2 regions of the Enterococcus sp. LJL99 genome follow, and region 1 is predicted to be linked to the other one. Evidence: predicted binding sites of a transcription regulator. Region 1 holds the regulator's gene; the other holds the start of a gene.

Evidence for each region. The regulator LexA, encoded in region 1, represses DNA repair genes until DNA is damaged. The targets are predictions, from matches to a motif close to CNAACANNTGTTNG.
Region 2: dinB (DNA polymerase IV) is a predicted target of LexA. The motif match lies at 2,939-2,952, and genes of this name have one in related genera.

Annotation. Positions count from the first base shown of each region.
Region 1 is NZ_JBTXLT010000010.1:39,955-56,378, reverse strand. It holds gene metA (homoserine O-acetyltransferase MetA) at 1-90, opposite strand, end outside; gene ACYSNW_RS14050 (YczE/YyaS/YitT family protein) at 240-878, opposite strand; gene ACYSNW_RS14045 (NADH oxidase) at 1,047-2,399, opposite strand; gene ACYSNW_RS14040 (RidA family protein) at 2,648-3,028, opposite strand; gene perR (peroxide-responsive transcriptional repressor PerR) at 3,048-3,473, opposite strand; gene ACYSNW_RS14030 (4-hydroxy-3-methylbut-2-enyl diphosphate reductase) at 3,951-4,946, shown strand; gene ACYSNW_RS14025 (glucosaminidase domain-containing protein) at 5,049-5,906, opposite strand; gene tkt (transketolase) at 6,192-8,186, opposite strand; gene ACYSNW_RS14015 (DUF896 family protein) at 8,285-8,527, opposite strand; gene lexA (transcriptional repressor LexA) at 8,676-9,296, shown strand; gene ACYSNW_RS14005 (dihydrofolate reductase) at 9,549-10,049, opposite strand; gene ACYSNW_RS14000 (thymidylate synthase) at 10,069-11,016, opposite strand; gene ACYSNW_RS13995 (ABC-F family ATP-binding cassette domain-containing protein) at 11,029-12,924, opposite strand; gene ACYSNW_RS13990 (cation:proton antiporter) at 12,991-15,051, opposite strand; gene ACYSNW_RS13985 (hypothetical protein) at 15,866-16,141, opposite strand; gene ACYSNW_RS13980 (hypothetical protein) at 16,229-16,424, opposite strand, start outside.
Region 2 is NZ_JBTXLT010000001.1:339,349-344,272, reverse strand. It holds gene rsmI (16S rRNA (cytidine(1402)-2'-O)-methyltransferase) at 102-968, shown strand; gene ACYSNW_RS01680 (ammonium transporter) at 1,177-2,394, shown strand; gene ACYSNW_RS01675 (P-II family nitrogen regulator) at 2,406-2,762, shown strand; gene dinB (DNA polymerase IV) at 3,001-4,140, shown strand; gene nrdG (anaerobic ribonucleoside-triphosphate reductase activating protein) at 4,199-4,801, opposite strand.

The DNA.
Region 1 (16,424 bases):
ATGCATGGCGCGATCTTCGTCCATCACAAAAATTTTCTCTTTTTCTAATACTTTTATCGCCGGTAATTCTTTTGGTACTCTGATCGGCATAATCATATCCTCCTTTTAGTTCATTTTCTATAATTTTACGACAAAAAGAGCACAAAAGATAGTCTCATAAAGAAAAATCAGGTTCCTTTTCTTTATGAGACTAAAAGGTTGCTTAAAATAAGATTTTCCAAGACTCCACTACCATCGTATTAAGAACTAGATTTAACACTTTTTTCGATCAAAGGCTGACTGACCTTTTGATTCCAAAATTCAATCAACGGTCCTGTAAAAAAGGCATTAATAACCGTGCCAATACCTACAGGTCCAGTGAAAATTAGCGCAAGTACAACGAAAGAAACATCTTGTATGATTCGAATGGTTCGATATTGATAATTTGTATAGTCTACGATTATTGGTGCAATTGCATCATATGGCGCATTACCCAATTTTGCGGACATATAAAATGAAGCACCAAAAGTAAATATGGTAATTCCAATAACTAATAGAAAAATTCTTGATACACTTGTCACATTCAATTTAATCATATCTACATAAATCCAAGTAAAGAAATCAATAAAAAAGCCTGTTAAAACCATATTGATAACTGTACCAACCCCAATGTATTTTCGACCAAATACAAATACTATAAGTAGAATCAACACATTTACACCTAGTTGGTATACGCCTAGAGATAAACCAATGACTTCACTAATGCCAATATTTGCTGCTGTATATGGATCTAAACCAACATTCCCTATTCTTAAAGTAGCAACTCCAAATGCTAGGATAGCAACGCCTATCAAAGCATACAAAGAACGGATTACTAATTCTTTATTTGCACGACTCACTTTACCCCTCCTTTATGCTCTAGACAGTTATATTTATTATTAACATAATTGTAAATTCTATTCTATCTTAAAGCAAGTAAATCAATTAAGTAAAAAAACTAACAATCAGAAAATACTTAAGAAAAGCATTTCAAAATTGTTAGTTAAAAAAAGCATTAGCAAAATTTTTTATTTATTTAAGTTAATATTTTTTAAAGCTTCTTGTGCTAAAAGATTCAAATAGTTCCAAGGACGATCAAAATGAGGTTGGAAGAAGAAATCAGATAATGCTAAATCTTCCACTGTCATTTCATTTTGAACAGCTAAAGAAAGTGTGTTCGCAGATTGAGTGATATCATATTTCGACATCAACTGTCCACCAACAATTCGATTCGTTCCTTTTTCATAAACCAATTCCATCATCACATTTTCAGTTGTTGGCATAAATTCTGGACGATAGTTATCTTCGAAGAACGTAGAATCGACTTCTAAATTGTTAAGTTTAGCACTTTCTTGCGTTACTCCTGTTGATCCAATTTTCCAACCAAATAAATACAAACCAGAGGTTCCTTGTGTTCCACGATATGCAACTTTAGGTTCAGAAATATTAAGGCCAACCAACATCCCTTGACGAACTGCGTTAGTCGCTAATGGAATATAATTAGTTTTACCGCTTGGATTATAGTGTACTACTGCACTATCTCCTGCAGCAAAAATATCTGGATTACTTGAACGCATGTATTTATCAACTACGATTGCACCATTAGGTAACATTTCTACTTTATCTTTTAATAGTGTAGTATTTGGAAGGAAACCAACACACATAATAACCATATCAGCATCAAATTCTTGACTCGGCGTAACAACTTTTGAAATATTTCCTTCGCTATCAGCTTGAAATTCTTGAACGTTTTCACCTAATGCTAATGTAACTCCACGATCCACTAATTCTTTTTCTAAAACATCAGTAAACGGTTTATCCAAGTATTTATTTAAAATACGGTCTAATCCATCAATTAAGGTAACTTCTTTACCTGATTCTACAAATGCCTCAACGAGTTCGATACCGATGTAGCCACCACCAACCACAACAACTTTTTTGGCATCTTTTGCTTTTTCAATGATCACATTCGCTTGGTTATAGTTTTTACATAGTAGAACATTATTTGATTCAATACCAGGGATCGGAGGGATGATCGGCCAAGATCCAGTTGTCATCACTAATTTATCATAAGAAACAGTTTCTTCTTCATTTGTTATTAAATTTTTTGCCGTTACTTTTTTATTATCAACATCAATATTTTCTACGTTATGCTCCATTTTGACTTCAGCACCAAGAGATGCTAATTCTTCAGGATTCGAATAAAATAAGCCTGCAGCATCTTTCACTACTCCTCCAACATATAAGGCAATACCACAAGATAGAAACGAAACGTTATCATTTCTTTCATAAACAGTAACTTCTGCCTCCGGATTATTTGCTAAAATATTTTTTACTGCAGCAGTTCCAGCATGCGTGCATCCTACGACTACGACTTTCATTTGTGTAAATCCCTTCTTTCAAAAAATTGTTTCGCCAATCGTTATTTATTGATTGATCTATTATGACTATAACAAACTAAAAAAACGAGTTCGAGTTCTTTGCTTGTGAATTCATAATTATTTTTTCACAAACAGTAACGATTTTAATCATTTTTATTAAATCGGTTAAAAATCATTAGTTAAAAAGACTATTATAATAAGAAAAAAACTCGAAATCATTTTAATTTCGAGTTTGTGAATTCTATTTTCTATTCAGGAATGCTTGCAATAAATTCGATTTCAATTAAAACATCTTTTGGCAATCTTGCAACCTCAACCGCTGATCTTGCAGGAAGAGTATTAACGAATGCTATACCATAAGTTTCATTAAACGCAGTAAAATCATCCATATTCTTCAAAAAACAAGTTGTTTTGACGATGTGATTAAAATCTGTACCTGCTTCTTCTAAAATAGCCGCCATATTTTTTAATACTTGCATTGTTTGTTCTTCGATTGTTTCGCCAACTACTTCTCCTGTTTCTGGACTTAGAGGTACCTGTCCAGAAGCAAATAATAAGCCATTCAAAAGATTCGCTTGAACATAAGGTCCAATGGCTTTTGGTGCTTTGTGTGTGTGTATTCTTTTCATTATTTACTCCCTACTCCCTTTAATTTTGACACTCTGGACATAATCCATATAATTCTAAACGATGTTCATTGATTTCAAATCCAGTCAGCTTGCTAGCTGCCATCTCCACGTCATCAAGACCTGGATAATGGAAATCAACTATTTTCCCACAATTTTGACAAATTGCATGGTAATGTTTTTTTGAACTGAAATCAAAACGGCTAGATGCATCTCCATAACTCATTTCTTGCACAAAACCTATATTCGTAAACAATCGTAAATTGTTATAGACAGTTGCTACACTCATATTAGGAAAACGATTTTCTAGAGCGCGATAGATTTCATCGGCAGTTGGATGGCTGTGATTTTCAATCAAATATTCTAAAATTGCATATCTTTGTGGTGTGATACGAATATTAGCTTCCTTCAATTCTTCAAGCGCATTTTTTACCAGCGTATTATCCAAATGGCTCTCCTCCCTCTTCTTCTTTATTAAATAATACTATTTCTAATCTGCCTTTACAAGAAATAATCATCTTTTTCTTTGAAAAAAAGAAAATTTTCTTTATTTTTCTTAAAAATAGTTTATAAAACAACTCTTTATGAAAGAATTTTAATCACGAAATAAAGATCCTGTTTGTGATTTTTTTATCTTTACTAAAAAAATTGTAAGATAAACCAATCATTTTTATAACTAATTTTATTTTTCTATTTAGAGAATGTCGGAAATGGATAGCGACGACTATTTTTGTAATTTAGCTGGAATTCATCATCATAAAGCTTCGCTTATCTCACATAAGCTACATTTTCTCTTTTGATTTCTAGTTAATTGGCATTCCTCAATCATTTGCAAACATTTCCTAATTGAATTTCCATCTTTAAACAATTATAATATTTTTGTTGTATAGTAAATATATCTTGAAAAATAGGGGTTAACTAAAACATGGAAATTATAAATATTAGTCCTCGAGGCTATTGTTATGGCGTGGTAGATGCAATGGTTATTGCTCGAAATGCTTCTTTAGATGAGTCACTACCAAGACCAATTTATATTTTAGGAATGATCGTTCATAATGAACATGTCACCAATGCTTTTGAACAAATCGGGATTCACACTTTAGATGGAGCAAATCGAGAAGATATTTTATCCCAGATTGATGAAGGAACCGTTATTTTCACAGCACATGGAACTTCACCTAAAGTTAAACAACAAGCTATCGATAAAGGTCTTGTAACGATTGATGCAACTTGTCCTGATGTAATGATTACCCATGAATTGATTTTAGAAAAAGTAACAGCTGGTTACGAAATCATTTACATTGGCAAAAAAAATCATCCTGAACCAGAAGGCGCAATCGGTGTCGCACCGGAAAACGTTTATCTTGTAGCAAACTTAGAAGACATCAACAATCTTCAACTCGAAAATGATAAAATATTTGTCACTAATCAAACGACAATGAGTCAATGGGATGTAGCTAATTTAATGGATGCGATCAAATTGAAATATCCTCAAGTTGTTGTTCATAAAGATATTTGTAAAGCGACGCAAGTTCGTCAAGAGGCAGTTGTTAATCAAGCGGCAACTTGTGATTTAACTATTGTGGTGGGTGATCCTAAAAGTAACAATAGTAATCGGCTTGCTCAAGTTTCCGAACAACAGATTGGTGTTAAAGCATATCGCATAAAAGATGTTTCAGAAATAAATCCCGCTTGGTTCAACGAAGTTAAAAAAGTCGCGGTTACAGCTGGTGCTTCTACTCCAACGCAAATTGTGCGTGAAGTAATTGACTATTTAGAACAATTTGACTCACAAGATACTACGACTTTTGAGGCACTAACTAAAGTCACTGCCGAAAGCATCTTGCCTCGTCCTCGTATCAAAGATTTAAGTAAAAACAGAGAACGTCGATTAGCTGATTTGAGAAACGGTAAACGATAAAAGCGATTAGCTTGAAATCACAATTCAAAAACAAACGAGGTTGAAAATATTGCCACATTTTCAACCTCGTTTGTTTTATATTCTTAAAATTTTAACCATAAATCATGAAACAATTAACGTTTGTCCGACGGTTATTAATTCTGTACTTAGTCCATTAAGAGCCATCAATTGATCTACAGTTAGTCCATACCGTTCTGAGATTCCCCACAACGTGTCACCAGAAACGACAGTCACACTAGAACTATCAGTATAAGTTTGACCTGTTGCTTCAACAACAGCATTCGACTCATTTGCTACTTCTACCAGACTAGAATAACTCCAATCATAAGCAGTGAGTCCATAATTTTCAATCAGCCAATTCAATTTATAATTATAGTGTGGATCAGTTGCATAACGCCCTGCTAGAGCAGCAGTCGCATCTGAATAGTTTGTTGTATTGCTTTTCCATGATCCTGAATAATAATAATCACCAGTCGTAGAAACAGTTGTCTTTAATACGTTGGCATGATCTTGAAAAGATTCAGCATAAGAACTATAACTTCTAAATGGTTCCGTAATGGTCATCCACTGACCTTCCAGATATTCAGCTGTTGGCATATAAACAGATTGACCGTTATAACTGCCTTTGACGCCAAATAAATTGTAGTTAGGTGCTGAAGCAAGTGCAGAATCGCCAAAACTACTTTCTAATAAGGCTTGTGCTATCATTACAGAGGCATATAAATCATTTACTTCAGCTACATACGCAGCCGAATCGCTAATTGAATTAATAAAGGCTTGTTCTGAAGTTGTATCTCCTAAATTAGCTTCATTTGCCTGAACATTCACTGGTGCGATATTTCCTACAACAGGCATCAAAACTAACGAGGTTCCCACTAATGAAACAGCCTTTTTAGTATTGTCAGTTTTATTTTTTTGTTTCATAAAATGTCTTTCACTTCTTGTCATCTTATCGTCCAATTCCGCTCCTCCTCTAAAATTAGAGTTTCTTATATAATATCTTACTTTATTAGAATTTTTTATACAATAATTCATAACCAAAATTATATTTCTTAAAATAATTGTAACATAAAAGAAACATAAAAAAATGTTTTTAGCATTTTTATTCAAAGTTTCTAATAAAAATAAATAATAAAGGAGAAAACAAAAATTTGTAAAGATAAAAAAACTCGAAACAAAGCCAAAATCAGCTTTGTTTCGAGCTATTAATTTAATAGAAGTAGTCGAATTTTGTTACTAATTAAATTACAATTTATTAAATGTAGCAACAACATTTTCTACTGTAAAACCAAATTCACTTAATACTAAATCTCCAGGAGCAGAAGCGCCATAATGATTAATCGTAATTGTTGTTCCAGCAGAGCCAACGTAACGTTCCCATCCAAACGGAGAAGCTGCTTCAATCGCCACACGTTTTAAAACTTCTTTTGGTAAAACTGATTCTTTGTAATCCACCGATTGTTTTTCGAACAAATCAAAACTTGGCATTGAGACAACTGATACATCTGTCCCATTTTCAGCTAAAACTTTTTGCGCTTGAATCGCCAAATTCACTTCTGAACCAGTCGCAATTAAAATTCCTTCTGGTTTTGATCCTTTTTGTGCAGAGATTACATAAGCACCTTTTTGAACTGAATCACTTGCATGTTCTTTTGTTCCTTCAATTACTGGTAAGTTTTGTCTACTAAGAACTAAAATCGTTGGAGCATCTTTTGTAGTCATTGCAATTTTCCAAGCTGCTACAGTTTCATTTCCATCAGCTGGACGAATAACTTGTACACCAGGCATACAACGAACACTAGCTAATTGTTCAATTGGTTCATGAGTTGGACCATCTTCACCAACCGCTACTGAATCATGCGTCAATACATAGGTAACTGGTGTGTTTTGAATAGCTGCTAAACGAATTGCTGGACGTAAATAATCTGTAAATACAAAGAATGTTCCGCCGTAAATTCGACTTCCACCATGCAATTGAATCCCATTCATAGCTGCAGCCATCGCGAATTCACGAACACCAAACCAGATGTTACGTCCTTCGTATTGTCCTGGCTCAAAATCTTTTTCAGCAGCTACCATTGTATTATTAGAGGCAGATAAATCTGCTGACCCACCCCAGAAGCTTGGAACAGCTTTAGATAAGGCTTGAATTGTTTCTTTGCTAGTGACACGACTAGCTGCACTAGAACCAACTTCATAGCTTGGTAATTCATCTGCCCAATCTGCTGGTAATTCATCAGCAAAAGCGGTCTTGAATTGTTTAGCAAGTTCAGGATGTTCTTTTTCATAATTCGCAAAAAGTTCATTCCATGATGCTTCTGCTTTTTCCCCTTCAGTAATCATTGCTTCTTTAAAACGAGCTGCCACTTCTTCTGGAACAGTGAAATCAGGATATTCCCAACCATAAACTGCTTTTGCAGCTGTAATTCCGTCTTCGCCAATTGGAGCGCCATGAACAGCAGAGGTTCCTTCTTTTGGTGCGCCGTATCCAATAACAGTTTTAACCTCAATCAATGTCGGTTTGTTCGTTTCAGCTTTTGCTTCATCAATCGCTTTTGAAATTGCTGCTAAATCATTACCATCTTTTACTAAAATGTGTTGCCAACCATAAGCTTCATAACGTGCACCAACATTTTCAGTGAAAGCTTTAGAAATCGGACCATCAAGAGAAATATCATTTGAATCATACAACACGATTAATTTACCTAATTTCATATGACCAGCCATAGAACTTGCTTCTTGTGAAACACCTTCCATTAAATCGCCATCACCACATAAACTGAATGTATAATGATCCATCACTGGGAAACTATCTCTATTATAAGTTGCAGACAAATGAGCTTCAGCCATTGCCATCCCAACTGCCATTGCAATCCCTTGACCTAAAGGACCAGTAGTTGCTTCAACTCCATCAGTATGATGAACTTCAGGATGTCCTGGTGTTTTACTTTCCCATTGACGGAAATTTTTCAAATCATCAATCGTAACTTTATAGCCAGATAAATGTAATAAACTATAAAGAAGTGCAGAACCATGACCTGCAGATAAAATGAAACGGTCTCTATTAACCCAGTTCATAGATGTTGCTGGATTCACTTTTAAGTGTTTCGTCCACAATGCATATGCCATTGGGGCAGCACCCATTGGTAAACCAGGGTGACCTGAATTAGCTTTTTGAATCGCCTCAATACTTAATGTACGAACCGTGTTAACGCCTAGCTGATCTGTTGTATCGAACAAATAAATCATCTCCTATTTAGGTTTTTTTTACCTTTATTAGTTTATTTTAGCCTATTTAATCAATGAAAGCAATTACTTTTACAAAAAAAAGCAAAAAATTAATTTCGGTCATGCAATCCTTTTTCTTTTTGAATTTGTTTTAATTTTTCTGGAGTAACATCATTGCCTTCAGGGTCAACTACTTTCATCCCCTCAATATGATGTTTCATTCCACTTCTAAACGTTTCTAAATATTCCTGACGTAATTCTTTTTGTTCTGCTAATTCAGCTTCGGTTAAACTAGATTCTTTCGCCTTTTTAGCCAATTCATTTATACGGTTCATTTTGTCTTCTGATAACATGTTAGTTCCTCCTTCACTTTCCACATCTATCTTATAAGAACCTGCCTAAAAATACAACTCTCAACTCACAAAAAAACACGAACGCTTGTTTGATTATCTGTGAAAACTATGGTAAACTAAAAATATCATTAGAAAGAAGGTGCGACTTGTGGCAAAACGTACAGATACAAGACAAATTGAAGTCCTAAAATATATATATGAACAAGTTGAATTAAAAGGTTATCCACCCACGGTTCGCGAAATTGGCAAAGCAGTAGACCTTTCTTCTACTTCTACAGTTCATGGTCATTTAGCCAGACTAGAGAAAAAAGGCTTAATTTTAAGAGATCCTACTAAACCAAGAGCCATCGAGTTAACTGCTGAAGGTTTAGAAAAAATAGGTATTCAACCAAGCACCATTCCAATGCTTGGTGTTGTTACAGCTGGTGAACCAATTTTGGCTGTTGAAGAAGCTTCTGATTACTTCCCGCTTCCGCCTGATTTAAAGTATGAAAATAATTCTTTATTCATGTTAACCATTCGTGGAGAAAGTATGATTAATGCTGGCATACTCGATGGTGATCAGGTTATTGTTCGAAAACAAGCAACTGCTGAAAACGGCGATATTGTGATTGCGATGACTGATGAAGATGAGGCCACATGCAAACGATTTTTCAAAGAAGCAACTCATTTTCGTCTTCAACCAGAAAATGATGCATTGGAACCAATCATTCTAGCAAATGTTAGTATCTTAGGTAAAGTTGTTGGTTTATATCGCAATCATATTTAACTTTTTCAAGAACTAAAAATAGGCTAGCATCCAGAAAATTGACTCTTCAAATTTTCTGGATGCTAGCCTATTTCTATTCTTATTTTTCAAATTAGGAAGTTACTAAAAACAATTGAGACTTTCAAATTTTTCAAAAATCCAGTTGGAAATCAAGAAAAAAACGTAACGTATGTGAAACACAATCGAAGCTTTACAACAATAGATTTCAACTAAACTATAAAACTGTTTGTCACTATAAGTTTCAGAATTTTCCTAGTCGATTTGACATATTCTTTGATAAGTTTCAAACTGATATGGGTAATTGTTCTTTTGATCCTGCTCGCCCTCACTCAAATTGACAAGCGTCCACTCATCCCAATCAACTGTAGGAAAATATGTGTCTCCTTCAAATGTATGCTGAATAACCGTTCGATAAAGAACATCACAATAAGGAAGAAAGTTTTTATATACAATCGAACCACCTGCAATAAAAGTAATACCTGAAAACTCATCAGCATAGGTCAAAATTTCTTCAACAGAATGCATAACGATGATACCTTGAGCTTGATACAGCTGATCACTCGTCAAAACAATCGTTTTTCGATTCGGTAAAGGTTTACTTCCCATTCCCTCAAAAGTAGTCCGTCCCATTACAATTGTGTTATCTTCTGTCATCTGCTTAAAAAACTTCAAATCATTAGGTAAATGCCAGGGCATTTGATCGTCTTTACCAATCAACCCTTGCTCATCTTGTGCCCAAATAGCTGCTAACATCCTATTCCCCCTTTGTCATTTAAACGGCAATTGGTGCCTTAATCGTTGGATGTGGATCATACCCTTCAAGCATGATATCTTCCATTTCAAAATCAAAAACAGATTGCTTTTCTAGATTTAATTTCAATGTCGGACAGCTTCTAATTTCTCTTGTCAACTGTTCTTCCATTTGTTCAAAATGGTTATTGTATAAATGCGCATCTCCTAGAGTGTGAACAAACTCGCCAACTTCTAAACCAGTTTCGTGAGCAATTAAATGCGTTAATAGCGCATAACTAGCAATGTTAAATGGAACGCCAAGAAAAACATCAGCACTTCTTTGATAAAGTTGACAACTTAGTTTACCGTCATTTACATAAAACTGAAACATTGTATGACACGGCGGCAGCGCCATTGATGGAACGTCTTCAGGATTCCATGCTGATACAATTAAGCGACGAGAATCCGGTGTTGTTTTAATCATTTCAATCACAGCTTTGATTTGATCAATAAATCCACCATCTTTTGTTTCCCAATGACGCCATTGTGCCCCATAAATATTTCCTAATTCACCATGTTTCATTGCAAAATCATCATCAGATAAAATTTTTTCACAAAACAAATCATTTTGTTTGTCATATTCGTTTTTAAAGACTTCGTCTGTTAAACTTCGATGACCAAAATTTGTCATATCTGGTCCTGTATAGTCAGCGCTATTTATGTAACGTTCGAATGCCCACTCATCCCAAATATGATTATTATGTTGCAATAAATAGCGAATATTCGTATCGCCTTTTAAAAACCATAGTAATTCACTTTTTATTAGACCAAATGGCACACGTTTCGTAGTTAATAAAGGAAAACCTTCAGAAAGATCAAAACGCATTTGATACCCAAAAAGGCTTTTTGTTCCTGTCCCAGTTCGATCTCCTTTTTGATGTCCTTCGTTTAAAATTTTTCGTCCCAAATCTAAATAGGCTTCTTCCATAGTTACTTCCTCCTAGTTTTCAGCAAACTCACTTAAGTATTCCCAACGATCTAGTTTTTCTTCCAGTTCTTTTTCTGTTTGGGATAATTCTTTTTGCAGTTCTTGAAGTTTTGTAAAATCATCGACCTGTTGATTCATTTCATTAGTAATTGTTTCTGTTTTCTCTTCTAATTGCGCGATTTCTTGTTCAATCGTTGCCCATTCTTTTTGCTCCATATAAGTTAATTTAGATTTTTCTTTTTTCTCAATAACTTTATTTGAGTCATCTTCAATTTTAAGTTTCTTTTTGGTTTGCGCTTTTTCTTTGGTCGATTCGGCTAGATAATCACTCATTACACCGTAATAAGAAGTAATCTCACCAGCTCCTTTAAAAACTAGCAACTTCTCAATTGTCTTATCCAAAAAATAGCGATCATGAGAAACAGTGATTACAGCACCCTTAAATGTTCGAATATAATCTTCTAAAATTGTTAACGTATCAATATCTAAATCGTTTGTTGGTTCGTCCAGTAATAAAACATTCGGCTGACTAATCAAAAGTTTTAGTAAATATAACCGCCTTTTTTCGCCTCCTGAAAGTTTACCGATAATCGTTCCATGCATAAATCTAGGGAATAAGAAACGTTCTAATATTTCAGCAACGCCTATCGTTGTTCCATCAGAACGCTTAACCTCTTCTGCCGCTTCTTGTAAATAAGAAATCATTCGTTTTTCTGGATTCATCTTTTCATTTGTTTGTGTATAATAAGCAATTCGAACTGTTTCTCCCACTGAATAAATACCACTATCCAAAGGAATTCGACCAGCAATAATGTTCAATAACGTTGACTTGCCACTCCCGTTTTTTCCAGTAATCCCAATCCGTTCTCTTGATTGAACCAGTAAATCAAAGGCGTGTAAAATCGTTTTATTCTCAATAGCATAATCGCCATTTTTAATCTCAATTACTTTTTTTCCTAAACGTTGCGTAGCCAAATCCATATCGATTTGTTCTTTATGATTTGCCTGATTTAAGTTTCCTTTCAGTTCATGGAAACGATCTTGCCGCGCTTGTTGCTTTGTTCCACGTGCTTGAACTCCTGCCCGCATCCATTCTAATTCTTGTTTATATAGGCGGTTTCGTTTCTCATCTTGTTCAACCTCAACCCGTTCGCGTTCTGCTTTACTAATCAGATACGTCTCATAATTTCCTTTATATTCAAAAATTCGTCCAAATGACAATTCGAAGATACGATTTGATACCCGGTCTAGAAAATAGCGATCATGGGTAACCATTAAAACCGCACCACGATACTGATTTAAATAGGTTTCAAGCCACGTAATTGCATCGTAGTCTAAATGGTTGGTCGGTTCATCAAGTAAAAGTAAATCAGGCGATTCTATTAACACTTGAGCTAAACTGACTCTTTTTTTCTGTCCACCAGATAAATCACGGATTTTTTTATCTAATGTATCAATTCCTAATTTTTGAAGAACAATTTTAGCTTCAGTATCTGCATTCCAAGCATCCTCTTTATTCATGAGTTCTTCTGCTTGAACATATTGCTTTTGAATTTGCTCGTTCGTACCGTCTTCAGCCAATGCTAATAAAGCTAATTCATAATTTTTAACGGCTCGAAGAATAGGAGTATCGCCTTGAAATACAGCCTCCACAACAGATAAATCTTCATTCAACGTTTGGTCTTGGGATAAGTAGCCGATTTGATAGTCATTAGGGACCTGAAAAACTGTACTGTCGCCATCACCACTATCTTTTGATGCAAGAATATTCAACAACGTGGTTTTTCCTGTTCCGTTCGTTCCGATTAATCCAATACGGTCTTTTTCATGTATTGAAAAAGCGATTTGATCAAATAACGTTTTTTCGCCATATGTTTTCGTTAAATTGGAAATTTTCAATTCTTTCATTTTAAAATCACGCCCTTTTCATCCTTGCCTATTGTATCAAAAAAAAACGAAAAAAAGAAGCTAGTTTTATTTTTTACTAGCTTCTTCTCTAACTTGTTTCCGTAATCTATTAAAACCAAGCCCATTTGCAGTGTCATTAATTGAAAAAGATTCTAATAAATTGACATTTTTTCGGTATTCATTCGCTACAATTGAAGAAATTTTGTGATTAATTTCGTATGTATCAATTACATTTCGTTCTTCTTGATAGCCAATCAATAATTCTTTGACATAATCAGATTGTGAATGAATGATAAAGGAATCAATAAACGTTCCATCTTCTAATCGTTGCGCTAATTGTAAACGTCCTTCAATGAAAAAGCGAATCAACTCATCATCATAAACATCGGTCAAGTTATTTAAACTTTTAAGAATCACTTCTGTATTCTGTAAGAAGACTTGCCGAATACTTTCCATTTCTTCTTTTCTAAGCTCTGTTTTCACTTCATCCTCTTCATGATCCCACAAAGAATTTGTATGGATAAATAAATTAATGACTTGTCGCACAAACAAGAGCCAGAAACCGATTATTGATAATAATTGTTTTGCGATTGATCGTTCCATTCTAGTAATCAGTCGTTTATACAGTCTATACCCTTCGACATTAATCTCTTTTTGTCGGAAGCTTTCTTCTAAACCATCTTTTTCAATTGATACAATCAATGCTTGTAGTTCTTGCACATCTTGCTTCTTTTCAGCAGATAGCTGTTCCGTATAGAGTTCCTTAATTCTATCTTGATAATTTTCGATTACAACATTCATTTCCACATGAGGATCTGATTCGTTACGAAGCTTTAAATGTTCAATGACTTCTTTTAACAAATTGATTTCAATTGGATTCTCCGGTTGTTCTTCCTCAGTATCGGTTAAAAATGGCAAAATAACCAATCCACTAATTAAGGTAACCAGAATGACACAAGCTGTGATAAACAATAATAAGGAGCGTTCAATAAATAATTCACCATTGATAGTCATTGGCAAGATAAAGATTGTGGCTAAACTGACCGTTCCTTTCACTCCACCAAATGTCAAAATTAAAATTTCATTCATAAATTTACCAATATTTTTAAAACGGTTTTTAATCCCATAAATAAAAACAATCGACAGAAAACGTGTAGCGAATAACGTCACAGAAATTAGCAAAACAACTAACATTAAAAAGATATTTGAATACGTTTCACTATTCCAAATCGGTGAAAAGACTTGAGATAATTCAATGCCCAAAAATAGAAAAACTAAGGCATTAAGCATGAAAACAATTGTACTCCAGGTACTATCTGAAACACTTGACAATTCAGCTTCAAATAAAGAAACTTTCTTCAAACTCGAAGCCTGCATAACACCTGCTACAACAGCGGCGATGATCCCAGATACACCAAAAATTTCAGCAAGTACATAGGATAAAAATGGTAACAACAATTCTAATAGTAAATAGCCAGTAACATCTTTAGCTGAAGCTTTTTCTAACAAATGGACAATTTGTCTTTTTAGCAATACTAAAATGACACCCACTGCGGCACCCCCGACACTAGAAAACAATAATGTCCAAGAAGCATTAACCCATGAAAAAGACCCGGTTAATAAGGCAGCCAAGGCAAACTGAAAAGCAGTTACACCAGAAGCATCGTTAATTAATCCTTCACCGGCTAAAATATTCATAGCTTTAGCTGGAATTTGAATTTTACCAGATAATGAGCCTACTGCTACGGCATCAGTTGGTCCAAGTGCGGCACCGAAAGCAAAACAAGCAGCTATCGGTAACGCAGGAATAATCAAATGCAAAGTCCAACCTACTGTTAATAAGGTGATAATGACACCAGCAAAAGCTAAAAATAAAATGACACTAAAATTCTTTAACATTGAACGAATATTCGTTCTTTCTCCTTCTCTAAACAACAAAGGTGCTATAATCATCACTAAAAAAACTTCTGGTTCAAAAGTGATTCTCTGCCCCATTTCAGTTAAACCAATTAGCACACCAAAAATAATTTGTACCATCGGCAACGGAATAATCGGGACAATTCGATTAAAAACATTAGAAAAGGTAATGGCAAATGCAAATAGAATGATCCAATAAATTAACTCCATCCTATCTCTCCCTTCCTATTTAATATTGATTTTGCTTGGTAATTTGGATTTTTCAGACCCAATCTGATTTTCCAATATTTTTTCATTGTATCGAAATTGATCAAATGAAGATAAGACAAAAGTAGTTTAATTAACCTTTTCACCGATAATACAGGTCATTAAACAATCGATTAGAATCGAGCAATTGGACGAATCATTAGTTATTGCGCTCTCTGCAATGAATGATGACTAGGAAATTGCCGAGATTCTGATTGTTTTACGCCGATAATACAGGTCATTAAACAATCGGTTAGAATCGAGCAATTGGACAAACCAGCAGTGATTACGTTTTTTTACAATGAATGATGGTCAGGAAATTGCCGAGATTCTGATTGTTTTATACCAATTATTCGGTTTTAAAGGATAAAAATTTTTTTACTTTCTTTTATCTCACTCACTTTTCTTTTTGGTGCATAGACTCTTAGAAAAAAAGAGGAATGATTGAAGTCGGTTGTAGTGTTCGTTTTGGGGAGCTAACGAATAAAAGAAGAATACATCAACTACTTACTAGGTAATAAGCTTAAAAAATGTATAAATTTCAGTATTTTTTCAAAATTACTGAATTTAATGATTTGATTGGACTATTTAAATCAAATCACTAGCAGTAAACTTAATTATTAAATCGCAACACTTCTCATCATCAGAGTAAAACAAAAAAATTCTTTAGATAACGAATTTTTTCTACTTGAAATTGTGAAGAACTTCAAAAAACAAGCGAAACAATTCACCCGTCAAATTTTTTCTAGAACATCTGAAAATGATTATTCTTAGCATACTAATTTAATTGTCTATCTAAGCAGCGCAGTAATTTTTCTTTTTTCATACGAATTTTTTCTTCAATAAGCGCTAAATCTTTCTCTTTTTCACAAAGCTCCATTTGTGCGCGTTTAGCTTCTAAACGAAGCAATTCTGCTTTTATGATTTCTATTTTCTTATAGTTAAGAAAATTCCTTCTTTTAAGTTTATGTTTAAACTCCATTTTCTTTTCACAAGGTAACAAGCTGTATTGTTCCTTTAATTTAGCTATACGCTGCTCAAGTTCGTCGCTCACAACAAGACTTCCTTTCAAAATATCTTTAATTGATTTTAGTAATAAATACTAATCTATTTTACTTTGTAGACTGCTAATCAACTATAGTTATTCCTCATCTATCAAAATATCAATTTCCACTTGTTTATTTAATCTGGAAGCTAAAAATTCTAATAGCTCTTCAAGTGAACCAGAAAATTTTAACATCGGTTCTCGATGACCATTTTTGAAATAATTCATTTTTATTTCTTCATTTTTTAACAATAACACGATTCTATCAATTTCAGAATATAAAGTACCTGTC
Region 2 (4,924 bases), on a different contig from region 1:
GTGAATTTTGGTGCTGAGTAATACGATAATTAATCGTAACTATTTGGTTCTGAAATGAAGGCACTATTGTCTTAATCTCTATTTTTGAAAGGATGTTGCAGATGCTAAAGCAAAAGAGCTATGCTGAAAGCTCAGCTGGGTGTTTATATTTAGTTCCAACGCCAATCGGTAACTTGGAAGATATGAGCTATCGCTGCATTAAACAACTTAAAAACGCTACTTTAATCGCTAGCGAAGATACAAGAAATACCCAAAAATTATTAAACCATTTTGAAATTTCAACACCACAATTAAGTTTTCATGAGCATAATTTTAAAGAAAGAATTCCCCAATTAATAAAAAAAATGCAAGCAGGGGATACCATTGCTCAAGTTAGTGATGCTGGGATGCCTTCTATTAGTGATCCAGGTCATGAATTGGTGGAGGCTTGTTTAAAAGAAAACATTAAAGTGATTGCCTTACCGGGGCCTTCTGCAGGAATTACTGCGTTGATTGCTTCTGGATTGATTCCTCAACCTTTTACATTTTACGGATTTTTACCTCGAAAGAAAAAAGAACAAGTTGAACGATTAGCTGATTTAAAAGAATTAGAAGCAACTAGTATTTTTTATGAATCCCCCTACCGTATTTTAGCTACTATAAAAAATATGGCAGAGGTATTTGGTTTTGAAAGGCAAGCTGTTATTTGTCGCGAATTAACAAAACTGCATGAAGAATATTTGCGTGGCTCACTGGCTGAATTAATTGATTACTTGGCTGAAAATACACTTAAAGGAGAATGTTGCCTACTTGTGGCTGGCTTTTCTGGTGAAAAAGAAATTGATGATGAATCATTGTTGTTATCAATTCGTCAACATGTGGAGCAATTAATCGATGAAGGTTTGTCATCTAAAGAAGCAATTAAAGAAGTAGCGAAAGGTAGAAAATTAAAAAAGCAAGAAGTCTATAAAGAATATCATGTTGATTGATTTTTTTAGATTGATAGTTGAATGAGTAGTGAAAAAATAGAAAACTGATTTATCGATGTTAATAAAAGTAACTTCATTTGTTAGGAAAATGAAGTTATTTTTATTTTTTTTAAGTTTTTGCTAGTTATTGGGATTATATGATGGTAGAATAACTAACATCAACTGGTTGAGAGTTGATAATTTTTACTATTTTAGGGGGATGATTGATATGGAAGCTGGAAATATTGCATTTATTTTAATTTGTTCGGCTATGGTATTTTTAATGACACCTGCATTAGCTTTTTTTTATGGAGGATTAGAACGTCGAAAGAACATTCTAAATACTATTATGATGGTTATCTGCGTCATGGGTTTAGCTTCTGTATTATGGATTATTGTAGGATATAGTCTCTCATTTAGTGGAGACCAGTTATTTGTCGGAAATTTTGATAAATTATTTTTTAATCATGTTTCATTAACAGAAGGTGAAGGAATTCCAGAGGCTTTATTTGCTGGATTTCAAATGATGTTTGCGATTATTACAACGGCGATTATTACAGGAGCGGTTGTTGGAAGAATGAGATTTTCAGCAATCTTTATTTTTATTGCTATTTGGTCAATCATCGTCTATTATCCAATGGCTCATATGGTTTGGGGCGGTGGCTTTTTAGAAGAAATTGGTTCGATTGATTTCGCTGGTGGAAATGTTGTTCACATCAGTTCAGGTATTTCAGGTTTAGTATTAGCTATTGTTTTAGGTCAACGAAGAGAGTATCGACAAAATGAATATCGACCACATAATATTCCGTTTGTTGTTTTAGGAGCAGGGTTACTTTGGTTCGGTTGGTTTGGTTTCAATGCTGGTTCGGCGTTGGCAGCTGATGGGTTAGCAATTCATGCGCTATTAACGACCAATACTGCAGCTGCAACTGCGATGCTTTCTTGGATGTTGATTGAAAAATTAACAATTGGAAAGCCAACCGTTATCGGTGCTTGTACCGGAGCTGTTGTTGGTTTAGTAGCCATCACACCAGGAGCAGGTTTTGTCTCACTTTGGAGTTCTTTTGTTTTTGGCGCTTTAGTTAGCCCGTTTTGTTATTATTTCATTTCATTTGTAAAACACAAATTAGGCTATGATGATGCCCTTGATGCGTTTGGTTGTCATGGTGTTGGTGGGATTTTTGGTGGAATCATGACGGGCGTATTTGCTGATCCTTCAATTGGAGGAAAAACTGGTTTACTTTATGGCGGTGGGGAATTATTTATTGCTCAAGTAGCTAGTATTGCATTTACCGTTGTTTTTGCTGCTGTGGCTAGCTATTTAATTATTAAAGGCATTCAGTTATTTATGCCAATTAGAGTTACGGCAAAAGAAGAAGCAATTGGCTTAGATCGAATCGAGCATGATGAAACGGCTTATCCTACCTTTATGGGATTAGATTCTTAGGAGGACGATGAATGAAAAAAGTAGAAGCAATCATTCAACCAGAAAAATTAGAAGAAATAAAATTAGCTTTAAATGAGATTGTCGATGCAACGGGGATGACTGTTTCACAGGTTTTAGGTTGTGGGAATCAAAAGGGAATCAAAGAGTACGTGCGCGGGCAAGAAGTCATTACTACGTTATTACCAAAAGTGAGAGTTAGTTTTGTTGTCTTAGACGAAACAGTGGAGAAAGTTATTTCGTTGATTTTGGAAACTTGTCAAACAGGAACCGTCGGAGATGGGAAAATTTTTATTTCAACGGTTGACGAGGCAATCCGCATTCGAACAGGTGAACGTGGAGTTAATGCAATCCAAAACACGACTAAATAAAGTAAAAATGGTAAATTTATAAGAATAAGCGATAAATCATGAAGATAACTAGAAACATGAAAAGTTCACATTCTATGTTGGATGAGTGGTACTTGATGTTCTTCAAGTTTTTATGATAAATCGCTTATTTTTTTATGAACTACTTTTGACCTAAACGAGTCTTTTTTTATTGATAACGAACAAAAGTTCGTCTATAATGAATAGAACGACAAGCAGTTATTTTAGGGGGAAAATCTCAATGCCGAATGAATTACGTTTTCCTTTGAAAAAGGATACTTCACGTAAAATTGTTCATATTGATATGGATGCTTTTTTTGCATCTGTCGAAGAACGAGATCATCCAGAACTTGTTGGCCATCCATTAGTCATTGCTCGCCATCCTAGTGATACAGGCGGACGGGGAGTGGTAACGACTGCCAATTATGAAGCGCGCAAATTTGGGATTCATTCAGCGATGAGTGCGCAAAAAGCGTTTGAATTGTGTCCAGAAGCCATTTTTAAACCTGGTGACCATCAAAAGTATTCAGAGATTTCGCAGCAAATTCGAGCCATTTTTCGTCGTTATACCGATATTATTGAACCAGTTTCGATTGACGAAGCCTATTTAGACGTCACAACGAATAAAATTGGTAGTAAATCAGCAATTAAAGTCGCGAAATTGATTCAATTTGATATTTGGAACGAGCTTCATTTAACTTGTTCAGCAGGAGTAAGTTATAATAAATTTTTAGCTAAACTAGCATCGGATCACCAAAAGCCAAAAGGTTTGACAGTTGTAATGCCAGAGGATGCAGAAGCTTTTTTAAAGGCCTTACCGATTGAAAAATTTCATGGAATCGGTAAAAAAACTGTTCCGAAAATGCATGATTTAGGCGTTTTTACGGGTGAAGATTTATATAATATCGATGAAATGGAACTAATTCGGCAATTTGGCAAGATGGGCTATTCTCTTTATCGAAAAGTTCGAGGGATTCATAATTCACCAGTAAATGTAACTCGAGATCGTAAATCTGTCGGTAAAGAACATACCTATGGCGTCCCGCTCAGAACAGAGGATCAAGTAGTCACTCAGCTTAGACAGCTTTCAGAACGAGTAGAAGCTTCTTTAAAACGAGTGCAAAAACATGGGAAAACAGTGGTTTTGAAGGTTCGTTATGCGGACTATACAACAATTACCAAAAGAAAAACGTTACCGGAATATGTTTCGAAAAAGGAGCAGATTTATTATCAAGCGCATTTGATTTGGGAAGAAGTTTTAGGTTTGGAGTCGGGAATCAGACTATTAGGTATCACTGTGACAAATCTTGATCCTGTGACGTATGAAAATATTACTTTGCCTTTATGGGAAAAGCAAACCTCCGATAATAAAAAAGAGTAGAGATAAGAAAATCAACAATGATTTTTCTTATTCCTGCTCTTTTTTATGATTAGAACAATCAAATAAGTTTGGCTTTCTTGATTTGTTCGTAGGATTTTTCTGCATCATGGCATTTATCCCAGATAATCGGTTTACCGCTGGCTAATGATTTTTTGACATCTAAGATTCTTTGGTTGCTACTACCGCGAAATTGCAGATTTAAATCACGCTTGGCTAGTTCGAAACGACCATCAACTAAAATATCTATTTTACTTAATAATTCTAATTTATCCTCAGAGTCTTGAATTAATTCTTCGAAGGTATAGCCTGACCAAGACCAAATATCTTTAGTGTCACCAAACTGTTCTCTGACTCGATTAACTACAGATAAACAAACTTCAGTATTTAAAAAAGGTTCTCCCCCCAATAGCGTTAATCCTTGGACATGATCATGAGCCAAATCAATTAGGATTTGTTCTTCTAATTCTTTTGTGTAAGGTTTTCCATAGCGAAAACTTTGAACGGCTTCATTGAAACAACCTTCACAAGCAAATAAACAGCCACTGACGTAAAGGCTATTACGAACCCCTTCACCATCAACGAAATTAAACGTTTTGTAATCTGCAATGTATTTTTGACTTAATTTTTCTGATAACCATTCTTTTGGTGCTGGATTTTTCATTGTCAGTCCCCCTTTCAAAGGAAAAACGATGCTCACAAGCGAATGCAGGGAACATCGTTTTTTAGTAAGTGATAGCTTGTTAACTTGTAATAACAGTTGAAACATAAATCAAAGCTAGTAAAA